DNA from 2 places in the Anaerostipes rhamnosivorans genome. Region 1 is predicted to be linked to the other one. Evidence: riboswitches for the same ligand, from Rfam matches in the RefSeq annotation. Region 1 holds a riboswitch; the other holds the start of a gene.
What was found. Region 1 has a riboswitch for thiamine pyrophosphate ahead of AR1Y2_RS01105 (thiamine-binding protein). Riboswitches for the same ligand answer to the same signal wherever they lie in the genome.

Region 2: it holds a riboswitch for thiamine pyrophosphate, as region 1 does, so the genes downstream of both, thiC (phosphomethylpyrimidine synthase ThiC) here and AR1Y2_RS01105 (thiamine-binding protein) in region 1, are expected to answer to the same signal.

The regions. Positions count from the first base shown of each region.
Region 1 is NZ_CP040058.1:223,492-231,524, forward strand. Features, by position in the region: gene AR1Y2_RS01075 (PTS sugar transporter subunit IIB) at 1-446, shown strand, start outside; gene AR1Y2_RS01080 (PTS mannose/fructose/sorbose/N-acetylgalactosamine transporter subunit IIC) at 457-1,221, shown strand; gene AR1Y2_RS01085 (PTS system mannose/fructose/sorbose family transporter subunit IID) at 1,214-2,038, shown strand; gene AR1Y2_RS01090 (Gfo/Idh/MocA family protein) at 2,085-3,107, shown strand; gene nagB (glucosamine-6-phosphate deaminase) at 3,123-3,863, shown strand; gene AR1Y2_RS01100 (cupin domain-containing protein) at 3,936-4,262, opposite strand; TPP riboswitch at 4,457-4,568, shown strand; gene AR1Y2_RS01105 (thiamine-binding protein) at 4,624-4,920, shown strand; gene AR1Y2_RS01110 (ABC transporter permease) at 4,889-5,653, shown strand; gene AR1Y2_RS01115 (ABC transporter substrate-binding protein) at 5,685-6,689, shown strand; gene AR1Y2_RS01120 (ABC transporter ATP-binding protein) at 6,695-7,429, shown strand.
Region 2 is NZ_CP040058.1:3,000,856-3,008,888, forward strand. Features, by position in the region: gene AR1Y2_RS14825 (sensor histidine kinase) at 1-21, opposite strand, end outside; gene vanR (VanR-ABDEGLN family response regulator transcription factor) at 11-712, opposite strand; gene AR1Y2_RS14835 (hypothetical protein) at 722-1,750, opposite strand; gene AR1Y2_RS14840 (patatin-like phospholipase family protein) at 1,781-2,611, opposite strand; TPP riboswitch at 2,873-2,976, shown strand; gene thiC (phosphomethylpyrimidine synthase ThiC) at 3,117-4,418, shown strand; gene AR1Y2_RS14850 (sodium-dependent transporter) at 4,442-5,797, shown strand; gene AR1Y2_RS14855 (fructose-6-phosphate aldolase) at 5,848-6,534, opposite strand; gene AR1Y2_RS14860 (glycyl-radical enzyme activating protein) at 6,557-7,468, opposite strand; gene AR1Y2_RS14865 (glycyl radical protein) at 7,470-8,033, opposite strand, start outside.

The DNA of each region.
Region 1 (8,033 bases):
ATCGTCTGATTCATGGACAGGTTGTAGCAAAATGGTTAAAAGTGAATCCTGTAAGAAGGATCGTACTAGTTGATGACGTGCTGGGAAATGACGAGTTTATGAGTGATATCTATAAGATGGCGGTACCGAAAGGAACCGCTGTGGATATTGTAACCGTGGATAAAGCAAGAAGTGTCCTGGAGAAGACAAAGGATAGCGTCTTTCTGATTTTCAAGGATATCAACACGTGTTATCGTGCGGTTCAAGACGGTATGGAAATTCCTTCCGTGAATGTGGGAGCTGCTCCGGTTGAAAACGAAAGAAAGCTGATTACCAGCGGGGTTGCGATTTCAGAAGAGGAAATGAAGAGATTAGAAGAGTTAAATGCGATGGGAATAGAGATTACGGTTCAGCCGATTCCTGAAATCTCCGCTCTCAGTTTTGACTCAGTTAAGAAAAAGATGTAGGAGGTAGAAGATGAATACGATAGTTATCGCTGTCATAATGGGTGTGATGTATTGGTGGTGCAGAGGAATGATTTTCTCTTACTTTGGTTTTTTGTTTATATCAAGTCCGGTTACCGTGGGCCTTGTGGCGGGTGTTTTAATGGGGCATCCGATTCAAGGTTTAATCATCGGCGGAGGTATCGCCCTGGTGTTTGCAGGTATTATAGCACCGGGCGGCAACCTGCCGACCGATGAGTGCCTGGCCGCGACCTGTGTCATCCCTATTGCTATTGGGTCAGGTATGAGTGCTACTACCGCCATCGCATTGGCTGTGCCGATCGGACTGCTGGGATCATTTGTGACTAACTTAAGAAAAGTCGTGAACACGTATTTTGTGAAGAAGGCCAATGATTATGCGGAAAATGGAAACGCAAACGGCATCTGGAGATGTGCGACGCTTTATCCGGTACTTCTGGCAATCCCTTTATTGTTCCTCCCGGTATTTGTGATCAATCTGGTTGGACAGGACGTAGTTGTGAACGTGATGAATGCGCTTCCGACCTTTGTTATCCATGGGCTGGAGGTTGCGGGAGGCATCCTGCCGGCTTTAGGGTTTGCCCTTATCATGAATATGATTGGAAAAGAAAAGTTAATACCATATGTATTTCTTGGATATATCCTCATTGCGGTTGGAGGTATTAATTCTTTGACAGCAGGAATTATTGCAATCTGCATTGCGTTTATTTATGTATTCCAGAAGAGAGAAATTATGGAGGAGGTAAATGAAAATGAGTAACGAACTAAACACGACGGAACAAAAACCGGCATTGACAAAAAAAGATTTAAATAAAGCAATGTTCCGGTGGTATATGTCGGCTGAGATGCCGTTGAATTTTGAAAATATGCAGGGAATTGCATTCTGCGGAAGCATAGCGCCGATTCTGAAAAAGCTTTATACAAAGAAAGAGGATTTATCGGAAGCGTTAAAACGTCATCTCTTGTTATATAACTGCAATGTGACAGCCGGGGGACTGATCCTTGGTACGACGATCGCCATGGAGGAGCAGAAGGCAAAAAACCCGGATGGGATGCCGGCAGAAGCGATCACGGGGTTAAAGACTGGCTTGATGGGACCGGTAGCTGCCCTTGGAGACAGCTTTGACTGGGGGATCATCGGTACTCTGTTCAAAATTGCGGCGGCAACCTTAGCGGCAGCCGGCAATCCTCTGGCACTTGGGGTTTTACTCATTTTTGTTATGTATTGTATTGTGGAGCTGGTGTTCTTTACAAATATGACTTACAAAAAGGGAAGAAGCTCCATTAAGACAATCATGGGATCCGGTCTGATGCAGGATGTGATCTCCGGTGCCAATGTCCTGGCTATGTTTATGATGGGAGCTATGACAGCGTCCATGGTCACACTGACAACTCCGCTGAAGATCAGCAGTGTTGTGATCCAGGACAAATTAGATGGGATATTCCCAGGAATCTTCCCATTGGCAGCCTTATTCCTGCTCTTTTACTTAGTAAGATATAAAAAGATTGGAACAGGTAAAATTGTCATCGGGATCATTGTTGTTTCTATATTATGCGCTCTGATCGGTATTTTTTAAAGTCGCTGAAAACAGGTTCATCATATTTCAAAAGGAGATTGTACATATGAAAGAGTTAAATGTCGCTGTTGTAGGAGCCGGAATTTACGGGATTAATCATGTAAATGCATATACTTGGAATCCAAATACAAATCTTGTTGCGGTGTGTGATCTAAACAAAGAGATTACAGATAAAATTGCCCAGGAATATAACGTTAAAACATACAATGATGTAAACGAGATGTTAGATCAGGAAGAGATTGACGCAGTATCCATCGCAACTCCGGATGCATTTCATATGGAGCCGGCGCTGGCGGCCATCCGCCATGGAAAACCGATTCTGGTGGAAAAACCGTTGGCGACATCCTCCGAAGATGCGAAAAAGATCATAGACGAGGCAGAAAAATATAAGGTGAGGGTAGCGGTTGACTATCACAAAAGATGGGACCCGGCAGCAATCAATGTGAGAAATGAACTTCAGAATCCTGAGACGGGGGCTCCGATCCGCGGTTATATGAGCATGGATGATATCATTGATGTTCCTGCGAAATGGTTCAACTGGGCAGATAAATCCAGCCCTGTTCACTTTCTGGGAACGCATTGTTATGACCAGATCCGCTGGTATATGGGGTGTGAAGTGGAAGAGGTATATGCTGTGGGAACAAAAAAGGTATTAAAATCCAGAGGTGTTGATACCTATGATTCCATTCAGGCAATTTTAAAAATGGAAAACGGTTGTTATTGGACCGTGGAGAATTCATGGATCCTGCCGGAAGGTTTTGCGAAAAATAATGACGGAAGAACACAGATTCTTTGTGAGGATGCAATGTTTCGGATTGATTCCCAAAACCGCGGAGTAGAAATGTTTAATACACAGAAACAGCGTACGCCCAACTCTTATTTTATTTTAAATAACTGCGGCAGGCCCAGCGGATTTGGAATAGAACCCATCAACGATTTTGTTTACTGTCTTCAGAATGATATCCCTTTTATCGCAGACGGCAACGATGGACTGCAGGCTGAGTTAATAGCAGAAGCAGTGCATCAAAGTCTGGAAGAGAATAAGGCAGTGAAGATAAAGAGGGATTAAGGCGGAGAGTATAATATGACAATTTATGAGGGAAAAGATTATAAAGATTTAAGTAAAAAAGCAGCAGAGATCATTGCTGCCGAAATACGCATTAATCCAGGAGCTGTTCTTGGGCTGGCGACAGGATCTACTCCAGAAGGCGTGTACGAGCAGCTGGTGGAGTGGTATGAGGCAGGAGAGCTTGATTTTTCAAAGGTCACGTCCATCAATCTAGATGAATATAAAGGCCTTGACGGAAGCCATGAACAGTCCTATCGTCATTTTATGTACCAACATTTTTTTGATCATGTAAACATAAAGAAAAACCGGACATTTGTACCTGACGGAACAGAGATGAACTCTGAAAAAGCATGCATGGAGTATGAAGAGATCATAACCCAGAATGGCGGTATAGACCTTCAGATTCTTGGACTGGGCGCCAATGGACATATTGGTTTTAATGAACCTGGCGAGGTTTTTATTCCGGAAACGCATTGTGTTAAATTGACACAAAACACGATTGACGCGAATTCTCGGTTTTTTGAATCCCGGGAGGAGGTTCCAAAAGAAGCTTATTCTATGGGAATCAGGGGGATCCTTCAGGCGAAAAAAATTATTCTGATGGCAGTCGGAAAGCAGAAGGCCCAGGCATTATATGATGCACTTTACGGTGGGATTTCTCCGGAAGTACCGGCATCAATCCTGCAGCTGCATCCACATGTCGCCGTATTTGCCGATGGGGAAGCGCTTACCGTGGTGAAAGAAAACAGGCCATAGCGGCTGTTGCAACTGCAGCTTATAGACAGTAGGACAAAGTGGAGGGTTGGTTATCCTCCACTTTGTTCTGTTTTAATCAAATATAATCAGAGCCATAAATACAAGATCAGTGTCACCCGTGTTGGCCAGAGCATGCCCGTGATTATCCGGTGTAAATGTCACATCTCCTGCCTTTACCGGGCGGACTGTGCCATTATCATCGTAATCGCCCTGTCCTGAAAGGATGTAGTAGGTCTCACTTTCGCCATGGTGTTCATGGTAGCCGAGGGTGCAGCCTGGTTCGATAATGACTTCTGCGTATAAACCGCATTTTCCGTTTAACTCTTTTTCCCCTAAAACATGTTTGATGATAACGTGTCCTTTTCCTCCGCACATGTTTTCTACTGTTTCTGTTTTCATAATATAAATCTCCTTTCAAGCTGGATAAATAGACAAAAAGGCCCCCAAAAGAGTTTTCGTCTTTGAGAACCTTTATGAACTATACTTCCTAAAATATAATCCCTGAGCAGGGGTTTGTCAAACTATAATTGATTTATTTGTCCGGATTGATTATAATACAAGCATAGCAACAGACAACAAGGAACATTCAAAAATCTAATATACAGGGGTGCTGGCGTCATGCCGGCTGAGAGTAAGGCAAATGGAGCCTTTAACCCTTATACCTGATCTGGATAATGCCAGCGTAGGAATAGAACAGCACAAACTGTGACAATTACCCCGTTGGATTATCCAACGGGGTTTTTTAAGGAGGATGAAAAAGATGAATGCAAGTGTAGCGATTCAGACATTGCCGGAGGCGGCTAACGATGAGGAATTGATCCGTATTGTGGATGAGGTTATTGACTACATTAAAAGTACAGGACTTTCTTATTATGTGGGGCCGTTTGAAACTGCCATTGAAGGAGATTACGATGAACTGATGGATGTGGTAAAAGAGTGCCAGCATATTGCGGTGAGGGCAGGAGCGCCGTCAGTGGCAGCTTATGTAAAGGTATCCTATAAGCCAGAAGGAGATGTACTCACCATTGATAAAAAAGTTACGAAACACCACCAGTAAAATACTGCCCGCGGCGGCTATTCTTATCATATTGGCGGTTTGGCAGTTTGTCAGCGGGGCTGGCATGGTTTCAAAGTTTCTGCTTCCATCTCCATTGGATGTGCTAAAGGCATTGGTCAGTGATTTTCCGCTTTTGATGGTCAATGCGAAAGTAACGGTGATAGAGGCTCTTACCGGGCTGTTCATGGGCGTTGCCATTGGATTTCTCATGGCGGTTTTTATGGACCATTTTGATAAGCTTTACAAAGCATTTTACCCATTGATCGTACTGACGCAGACGATACCGACGATAGCGATCGCACCTCTTTTGGTATTGTGGTTTGGTTATGAAATGCTTCCAAAGGTGATCCTGATTGTAATTGTGACCTTTTTCCCGATCACGGTAAGTCTGCTTGACGGTTTCCGTTCGGCAGACCAGGACACGATCAGCCTCATGCGTTCTATGGGGGCTACAAGTCTGCAGATTTTCCGGCATGTTAAGTTTCCGGGATCATTGAGCCAGTTTTTTGCGAGTCTGAGGATCTCCGTGTCCTATGCAGTAGTAGGCGCTGTTATCTCAGAATGGCTGGGAGGCTTTGAAGGTCTGGGAGTCTATATGATACGAGTGAAAAAGGGGTTTTCTTTTGACAAAATGTTTGCGGTGATTTTCATCATATCAGCAATCAGCCTGCTGCTCATGTGGGCAGTGAATCTGCTGCAGAAGAGATGTATGCCGTGGGAAGAGAAGAGTTAGAGGATCGATTAGGAATAGAGAGGTTGGTTTTATGAAAAAAAGAATAGTGGCAGTTTTGCTTGCTGCAGTTATGATTATGTCCATCACAGGCTGCCAGAGCAAAGAAAATGGATCAGAAAAAAGTGAAGGTAAATTGACCAAAGTTACCTTTGTCCTGGATTGGACACCGAATACCAATCATACAGGAATTTATGTGGCAAAGGAAAAAGGATATTTTAAAGATGCAGGGCTGGATGTGGAGATTGTACAGCCGCCGGAAGACGGAGCAGAAGTTCTGGTGGGATCAGGGAAAGCCCAGTTTGGGATATCTTTTCAGGACAGCATGATGCCTGCGGTTGTGGGAGATGACGCGCTGCCAATCACAGCTGTCGCGGCAGTTTTACAGCACAACACATCTGGCATTATTTCCAGAAAAGGTGATGGTATCAGCAGTCCCAAAGGCCTGGAGGGAAAGAAGTATGCCACATGGAATCTGGAGATTGAAAAGGCAACCTTAAAACAGACGGTAGAAAAAGACCATGGGGATTTTAGCAAAGTCAAACTGATCCCTAGCACTGTGACCGATGAGGTTTCCGCACTGAAGAGCAAGAAGGTAGATGCCATCTGGATTTATTATGGATGGGCCGGCATTGCGGCAGAGGTTGCAGGATTGAAAACAGATTATTTTGCATTTAAGGATATCGATCCGGTATTTGACTATTATACTCCGGTCATCATCGGCAATAAGGATTGGATGAAGAAGAATCCGGAAACTGCCAAGGCGTTTCTGGCAGCTGCAAAAAAGGGTTATGAGTTTGCCATAGATGATCCCAAGAGTGCAGCCGATATTCTCTGCAAAGCGGCACCGGAGCTGGATTCTAAACTGGTGGAGAAGAGCCAGGAATACATGAAGGACCAGTACAAAGCAGAAGTTAAACAGTGGGGATATATGAATCCTAAGAGATGGAATGCCTTTTATAATTGGATCAATGAAAAGGGGCTTTCTAAAACAAAGATTCCGGAGAACACCGGATTTACCAATGACTACTTGGAGTAAAGAAAATGTCAGATTTAATTGTAACAGATGTTACACTTGCATATGAACACGAAAATGTTATCGAGGACATCAGGATTGAACTCCATGACAATGAACTGGTCTGCCTTCTGGGAGCAAGCGGTGGAGGAAAAACGACTTTGTTTAATGTGATCTCCGGGCTTAAAAGGCCTGATCAGGGGAACGTTTTGTTAAACGGCAGGGACATTACCGGACAGCCAGGGCATATCAGCTATATGCTGCAGAAGGATCTGCTTCTCCCTTACCGGACGATTGAGGACAACGTGGCGCTGCCACTGCTGATCCGGGGAGAGAAGAAAAAGGATGCCAGACAAAAGGTGGGTGCATTTTTCCAGGAGTTCGGGCTTGAGGGAACGCAGAAAAAGTATCCGAAACAGCTTTCCGGAGGAATGAGACAGAGAGCCGCTTTGCTTAGAACATACATGTTTTCGAAGGATGTGGCCTTACTGGATGAACCTTTCAGCGCACTTGATACACTGACAAAAAGCGATATGCACAGGTGGTATCTGGATGTCATGGATAAAATCCATCTGTCCACCTTATTTATAACGCATGATATTGATGAGGCCATTCTACTGTCAGACAGGATTTATCTACTGACGGGAAAACCGGGGAAGATTACAGACGAGATCACAATCCAGGAGCCCAAACCACGGAGACAGGACTTTAATCTTACGGCGGAATTCCTGAGGTATAAGAAAGAGATCTTGAACAAACTTTAGAGAAAAAATGTTGATATAAAGCAGGCCCCTGAAAAAGAAATTGATATTCAGGGGCCTGCTTTATGATTGTATGGTTAAGATAAAGGGGTTATCCAAGTAGAGAAAATCTTACATACTTAAGACAAAGCAAGCCGGAGAACTGGTGAAAATGTCATATTCACAGGGTATGAAATACGGGATGCCCTTTTGGGTATGAGTTATTTACCACTATTTCCGTCACGCTTTTGAAATGCGCTCCTCCAATAGTGGTAAATAACTTTCGTAAAGTGGCTCCTTTTGCTCCTATCATTTTACGTTTTGTGTGTTTTCTTTAAACGTTACATATTCGTTCAGGCTTACTGACAGTTCGTTAGAGAATAGATGAAATTTATAAAAACAAAAGGTGCCATCCTACGATAGTTTTTCTCCGTTGTCGGAAGGAGGCCTTTCCAGAGCCGACTGGAGACAATGGAGAAAAACTCATACCCACAGGGCATCCCGTGTCTTATACCCTTGGGGTGGGCGTGCTTCGCACGATAAGGTATAGTTTATTTTGTGAAGTATATGTTTAAAAAGTTCATTGGGTTTCTGTCGACCTGTCATAGTGTAAAAATCATGGGGAGTC
Region 2 (8,033 bases), 810 kb from region 1:
TTTGTTCCATTTACTCCTCAACTTTATATCCAACTCCCCAGACAGTCTTGATCAATTCTTTGTGTCCCATCACCTCTCCGAGTTTCTCCCTCAGATGGCGGATATGGACCATGACTGTGTTGTTATTATTCTTAAAATACTTTTCTTTCCATACTTGTTCAAACAAATTCTCAGAACTTATTACCTTTCCTTTGTTCTTTGTGAGAATCCAGAGAATGGAAAACTCCAACGGCGTCAGCGTCACCTCATCTTCCCCATACAGGCACTGGTGTGTATTCTTGTTCAGCACCAAGCCTGCAATCTCCAGAGTATCCTCACTGCTCTGTCCGCTTCCGTCGTTATAACGGATAAACCTCCGGAGCTGTGCTTTGACCCTGGCCATTAATTCTAGCGGTTCAAATGGCTTTTCAATGTAATCATCCGCTCCCAGTGTCAGCCCGTTGATCTTATCCATAGATGCTGTCTTGGCTGTCAGCATGATCACAGGAAAGTTGTGGTCCTTGCGGATCTCCTTTAAGATCTCAAAACCATCGATATCCGGGAGCATCACATCCAGGATCGCCAGATCGATCTGCTCCTGCTTCACACATTCCAGTGCCCCAGCTCCATTGTAATACTTGAACACCTGGTAATTTTCATTTTTCAGATAGAGTTCTATGAAATCAGCGATTTCCTTTTCGTCGTCCACTACCAGCACGCTTGATTGTTTCATTGATACCTCCTAAGTTTCTTTGCCGCCATTGATCACCTGAAACGGCACGTCTTCCTGTTTCCTGGCCAAATCCGCAAGGGTATGGCCCTTTTTTCCATAGATCGGTGTATGATAAAAAACAGTCTTTAAACAGTCATAGAATAATTTCTCGTCCTCTTCCTCTGTATCCAAAAGCCTTGATACCTTCACGACAGTGTCCAGGTAACTGGCTCCGTTCTGGATCATGAGAATGATGGACTTCATGATCACCATTGCCTTATACCGGTCATCCTCAATCTCCTCCAGAATATAGGTAAACATCTCAGAGACTCCTGGCCATCCGGTTACCCCGTTTCCCATGGCAAGCGCCACATACTCGTCTTCCGTATACTCTTTGAAACTGAGATCCTGCTGTTCATTCCATTCATCAAACACTTCGTTCCTGTCCAGCACCTCGCGGCTCACCATAAACAGACGCTTTGTCTTTTCATTGCGCAGAAGAATACCGCTTCTCCAGAATACGATTCGGATTAGAAGAAAACGCTCTATCTCAGGATAAGAGATCTTCTCCCCTGTCACTTCCACAAAAATATCATAGCAATAGTATACATCCAAAATACCATAGGTAAACAACATTCCAAAGATGACCTGCTCCCACCTGGAATAGCGCTCCATCACCTCTGCTGATTTGTGGCTTTTTAAGAGGAAATAGAACATATCCTCAGCCTCCAGATTGATGGCAATAAAGTCTTCCTCCACATGGACAAACCCCAGATACCGGAGCTGCTGCAGATCGTTAAAATTCGTTTCCAGGGCAAAGCTTCCTTCCCTCTGCTCCCAAAGTTCAAACAAGAGCTCCACGGCCTCAGACTGCAACATCTCGAGAAGTACCAGTGGGTCCTCGCTGAGCTTTTGCGCAATCTGCCTTGCCAGTTCTAATTTTGACGCGTCCGCCTGTACCGGTAAAAAGAGGCGTTCACAAATCACCATTAAATTCCTTGTCTTATTTGTAGATAGTTCTTCCACATACGGCCGTTCCGAAATTAAAATCCTCGCCATACTGACCACCTCTTTTTCTAATTTATTGTATCACAATTTTTTGATTTCTTCTATTCTTTCCAGTGCCATATCATAACCCATCTGATAGGTATCCCTGAGCACATCAATATCCTTCTCAAAGCTGTCAATGGGACGGTCCGGCCTTAGGATGACAGCCTTCCCTTGCTTTTCCAGATTCTCGCAGTAATGGACTGTGCGATTATACTCCACATGACGGTTCAAAAGCAAATCCGGAATCTTCGGATACTTTTTCTTCAGCAGCGTTGACGTGACCTTATGGCTCTTGCTGAGTTCTTTGCGGTATCCTTTTGGTCTCGTAAGAACGATCAGATGCTTGTCATTGCCGTCACGGATCGCTTTCCTGACCGGGATAGGATCTGCGATGCCTCCGTCGAAATACGGAACCCCATCCAGCTTGATGGCCGGAAATATCAGCGGCAGGGCACAGGTCGCCCGGAGCATGGTGCACTCTTTATCTAAATCTTTTCCGTCTTTATATTCAATCTCACCGGTCAGTGCATTGGTCACACCTACCAGTATCTTTCCATCATATTTGTAAAATGTATCCCAGTCAAATGGATATAATTTGTTGGGGATCACGTTGTAGACAAAATTCAGCCCAAACAGGCTTTTTTCTTTGATGAGATTTTTCTTTCCGATATATCTGGAATCATTTCTGTGGTTTAGAAGAATCTGCAGATTCCTCTCCCTCTGCCTGGAAACATAAGAAAAGCCGTCACAGATGCCGGCGGATACTCCTATCACATAGGGAAACATCAAATCATGGTCGAGTAGGGCATCCATCACCCCTGCGCTGAAAATCGGCCGGAATGTACCGCCCTCCAATATTAAACTTGCCATATCTCTTCACTCCTAACTGCATTTGGGCATTCCCGGAATAACTCAGAAATGCTTCTTCTTTATTATACCACAAAAACTGGAAACTTATTGTATAAATCATATGCCTCTACTACAATATTCAAGTTCTTAAGATCTGTACACCGCCAGCAAAATATGCCGAACGAAATCAATGATATAGACGGCACTGCATACATCATTCAGACCATTGCACTTTCTGAAAAACAATGATACAATACGTAAGATGACTTTTTAGGTCATATTTGAAACTAAAATGGGAGCTTTTACGGGCTGAGAGGAAGGGATATCCTTCGACCATCATACCTGATTTGGTTAATGCCAACGTAGGGATTTAGGTGCTTATTGTAACGGAATTTACTGTAAGTCCATGATCATGCGATGAATCGTTTATTTTGTGACTGATCATGTATATAAAAAGAAATGTTCCGAAAACTAAATAATGCATTTTAGATTCCCTCCCGCCTGATTGAAACGAGGAGGTTGTAAGATGAATTACACAACACAGATGAATGCCGCCAGAGCCGGCATCGTAACCAAGGAAATGGAAACGGTCGCTGCTTACGAAGGAATGGATGTACAGAAGCTCATGGGTGAGGTCGCTGCTGGAACTATCGTTATACCGGCCAACAAAAACCACCGTTGCTTAAAGCCATTTGGTATCGGCAATTCCCTGAAAACCAAGATCAATGTCAACCTTGGAACATCTAGAGACTGTCTGAACCTGGACGTAGAAATGGAAAAGGTAAACCAAGCAGTCTTAATGGGCGCGGAAGCTATTATGGATCTTTCTTCTTTCGGGGACACACAGACCTTCAGAAGAAAACTTGTAGCCGAATGCCCTGCTATACTGGGCACTGTGCCGATTTATGATGCCATTGTATATTATAATAAGGCTCTGAAGGATATTACCTCAAGGGAATGGATCGATGTATTTAAAATGCATGCTGAGGACGGTGTAGACTTTATGACCATCCACTGTGGGATCAACCGCAATACCGCAGACCGCTTTAAGGCCATGAAGAGACAGATGAACATCGTGTCCCGGGGCGGGTCTTTGATCTTTGCCTGGATGGAAGCTACGGGCAATGAAAATCCGTTCTTCGAATACTATGATGAGATTTTGGACATTTGTAATGAATATGACGTTACTTTAAGTCTCGGGGACGCCTGCCGTCCAGGATGCCTAAAAGACGCCAGCGATATTTCCCAGATCGAGGAACTGGTCACTTTAGGAGAATTGACGGCCCGGGCCTGGAAAAAGGACGTTCAGGTAATGATCGAAGGACCTGGACATATGCCTATGGACCAGATACAGGCAAATATGAAGATTCAGCAGACTATCTGCAACGGAGCTCCGTTTTATGTACTTGGGCCTCTAGTAACAGACATTGCACCCGGCTATGACCATATTACATCTGCTATTGGCGGAGCGATTGCCGCTGCATCCGGCGCAAGCTTTTTATGTTATGTCACACCGGCAGAACATCTGCGCCTTCCGAATGTGGATGATGTGAAGGAAGGCATCATGGCTTCCAAGATCGCGGCACACGCCGCAGATATTGCCAAAGGCATAAAGGGCGCCATGGACTGGGACAATCAGATGGCAGAGGCAAGACAAAAGCTGGACTGGGAAGCTCAGTTTGATCTGGCTCTGGACCCTGTAAAGGCCAGAAGATACCGTGCTGAATCAAAACCTGAGAGAGAAGATACATGTACGATGTGCGGAAAAATGTGTTCCGTTCGAAATATGAATGCTGTGTTGGCAGGTGAAGATGTCGATGTAGTATAAACAAAGGAGGATTTCACAGATTTATGAATGAAGAAAGAGGCGGCTTTTCCAGCAGGATCGGCTTTGTGCTGGCAACTGCAGGATCAGCTGTAGGACTAGGAAACATATGGAGATTTCCATATCTGGCTGCAAAATACGGAGGCGGGAGCTTCCTTTTGATTTACCTGATACTCGCGGTAACCTTTGGATTTACCCTGATGATCACCGAGATAGCGATTGGACGGCGTACTGGCAAAAGCGCCATTCATGCGTTCTCTTCTTTTAATAAGAAGTATAAGTTTATCGGTTATCTGACCAGTATCATACCGTTCATCATCTTCCCTTATTACTGTGTGATTGGGGGATGGGTAACAAAATACTTATTTGTATCAGTAAGCGGAAATATAAACCAGGCAGCAGGAGATACCTTTTTTGAAGGCTTTATCAGCCAGTCTGTAAGCCCTATGGTATGGCTCCTGATTTTCGCTGGCATTACACTGATTGTTGTTGCCCTGGGAGTAGAAGGCGGTATCGAAAAAGTCAGCACCATCCTGATGCCGATTTTGATCGTACTGCTGATCGGTATTTCTGTTTATTGTATTACCAGAAAGGGAGCCATGGAAGGCGTATTGTATTACATCAAGCCAAATCTTAAGGATTTGACGCCGACTACATTCCTGGCCGCATTAGGACAGCTGTTTTATTCCATGTCATTGGCAATGGGGATCATGATTACTTTCGGTTCCTATATGCCGAAAAAATCCAACCTTGAGAAGTCTGTTTCTCAGGTAGAGATTTTTGATACAGGTGTCGCTTTCCTGTCTGGGCTTATGATTGTCCCTGCAGTCTTTGTATTTTCAGGAGGAAATGCCGATATGCTCGCATCCGGCCCATCCCTGATGTTTAAGATGCTGCCGAAGGTATTTAACAGCATGGCACTGGGAACTGTCATCGGAGCCGTTTTCTTCATTTTAGTTTTCTTTGCGGCGCTGACCTCTGCGATTTCCCTTTTGGAAACCCTGGTCTCCATCGTAATGGATAAGTTTCATTTATCCCGGTTAAGAGCCTGCATCACCATGTTTGTCATTGCAATGATCATGGCAGTGCCGTCATCACTGGGATTTGGTATATGGAGCAATATCAAGCTTCTTGGCTTCAGCTTCCTGGATTTCTTCGACTTCATGAGCAACAGCGTGTTAATGCCGATCGCAGCCTTCTGCACCTGCATGTTTGCCGCTTATGTCATTAAACCGAAAGAGATCATTGACGAAGTAGAAAGTTCAGGAGATTTTAAACGGAAGAACTTATATCTTCCTATGATTAAATTCTTCGCACCGATCTGTATCATCGCGATTCTGTTATTCTCTGTACTTCAGGGAATGGGAATTATTACGGTATAAAGGTAAAAAAATGGTTCTGAGGTTTAGACCTTAGAACCATTTTTTTATATTTATTTTTCTAAGCAGTCCTTCATGGTTCTGCCCTCTCCGCACAGTCCTTCAAAATCCTTTGTAAAAGCATCCACTGCGGCTTTCACAGAATCATTTTTAATCAGTCCTTCTATGACATCCGGCGCAATGGTTGCGGCTCCGATCCCATAAGCACAAAGCTCCAGAACCTGCTGGGAATTCTTAAAGCTGGCCGCCAGTACTTCTGTCTTCAACCCGTTTTTCTGAAAAATGTCGTGAATTCTTTTAACTGAACTCACTCCGTCGGCACCCAGATTGTCGATCCGGTTCACATATGGAGCCGCGTAGGATGCCCCAGCTTTTGCCGCCAGAAAAGCCTGCATCGGTGTATAGATTGCTGTAGCTGTAATACCCACCCCTTGTTTGGACAGCTGTTTCATGGCTTTCAGACCTTCTGCAGTAGTAGGTACTTTAATAAATGTATTCTGTCCAAGCCGTTCCAGGATGGTCCCCGCTTCTTCCACCATATCTTCCGCCCTTTTGGACACTACCTGTACATGCAGATCCGCTTTTTCTCCGATAAAGTCCCGGATCTCTTTCAGAACTTCATATGGCTGCCTTTTGCTTTTCGCCAGGATAGACGGATTTGTTGTCACACCATCCACAGGAAAATACTCATATAAATGTTTAATTGCTTTAATATTTGCATCGTCAATAATAAATTTCACTTCTTTTTCTCCTTTTCTCACTCTATAGTTCCATGATCACATTTTGGACTCCGCCATGTCTGGCCCACTGTCCAAATTCCTGCATCTGTTCTCCGGTATACATTTTAGGATTTTCTTTGAAACAAAACGTTTTGCCGATCAAATGATACTTCGCCTCAGCCAGAGGATTATAATTTAAGATCTCATAGGCCGCAGACGGGTAGATTCCGCTAATATATCCGGCGATTTCCTTTATATTGTCTCTGCAGGCCGTAAGTTCCGGGATCATGGGCGTGCGCACAGTAACCTGGTCTTTTTTGTCTGATTCCAGAAGGAACTTCAAGTTTTTTTTGATCTGTTCATTGGATACCCCAACGTACTTTTTATGCATTTCCTCATCTGCGATCTTAAAGTCCGCAAAGATACTGTCCAAATAGGGCAGAAGATATTCCAGCACGTCCTGTTGTGCATACAGGGACGTCTCAATGGCCGTATGGATTCCTTCCACTTTACACTGCTTCAAAATCTCCAGCGCAAACTCCCACTGTAAAAGGGGCTCCCCTCCTGACAGTGTCACCCCGCCTCCATGATGATAAAATACCAGATCTCTCCGAATCTCTTTCATCACATCCTCAGCGCTGCACACTCTGGAGTCCATTTGCAGAGCGCCCGAAGGACACAGGTCTATGAGACGTTCCCAGTCCTCAGGGGCATTTGTATCCAACACCACATTCCCTGAAACCATCCTGGCTCCCGAAGCCAGGGCTCGGGCCGCACAGGTTTTGCAGTGGATACAGCGGTTCTCAAACCAGACCGGCCTTCTTTCCCATGCAATGCCCTCAGGATTCTGGCACCACACACAGGACAGCGGGCAGCCTTTTAAGAATACAGTGGTGCGTATGCCATCCCCGTCATGGGTGGAAAATCTCCGGATATCAAATACTCTCCCTTCCATATCAGATGTCTCCATAGCTTGTGCGGGCGATGATCTCATTTTGCAGTTCATCAGCTAATTCCGTAAAATATGCCGTATAGCCTGCCACCCTCACAGTCAGTCCCCGGTACTGTTCCGGGTTTTCCTTGGCGGCAATGAGGTCCTCCTTTCTCACCACGTTAAACTGGATATGCGGTATCTCCAGATCCACAAAACTTCTCAGGAAACTTCCGAACTTTTTAACCCCGGTCTCATTGTGAAAAAATTCAGGGAGGAACTTCATGTTCAGCAGACCGCCGTTAGTGGTCAGGGTCTTATCCAGCTTTGAGACAGATTTCAGGACTGCCGTAGGTCCCTTGATGTCTCTTCCGTAGACTGGTGACATACCGCCGTCCGCAAGAGGTTCCCCTGCGTGGCGGCCGTCCGGTGTGGCCCCCACATTTTCTCCCATAGGAACGTGTGCTGACACTGTATACATCCCTGTGTGGTATGGGCCTCCCCGATAGTTGGTAAAGGTCCTCAGACGGTTTTTGAAATAATCTGCCCATTTGGTACCCATAGCATCCACCCAGTCCACGTCGTTTCC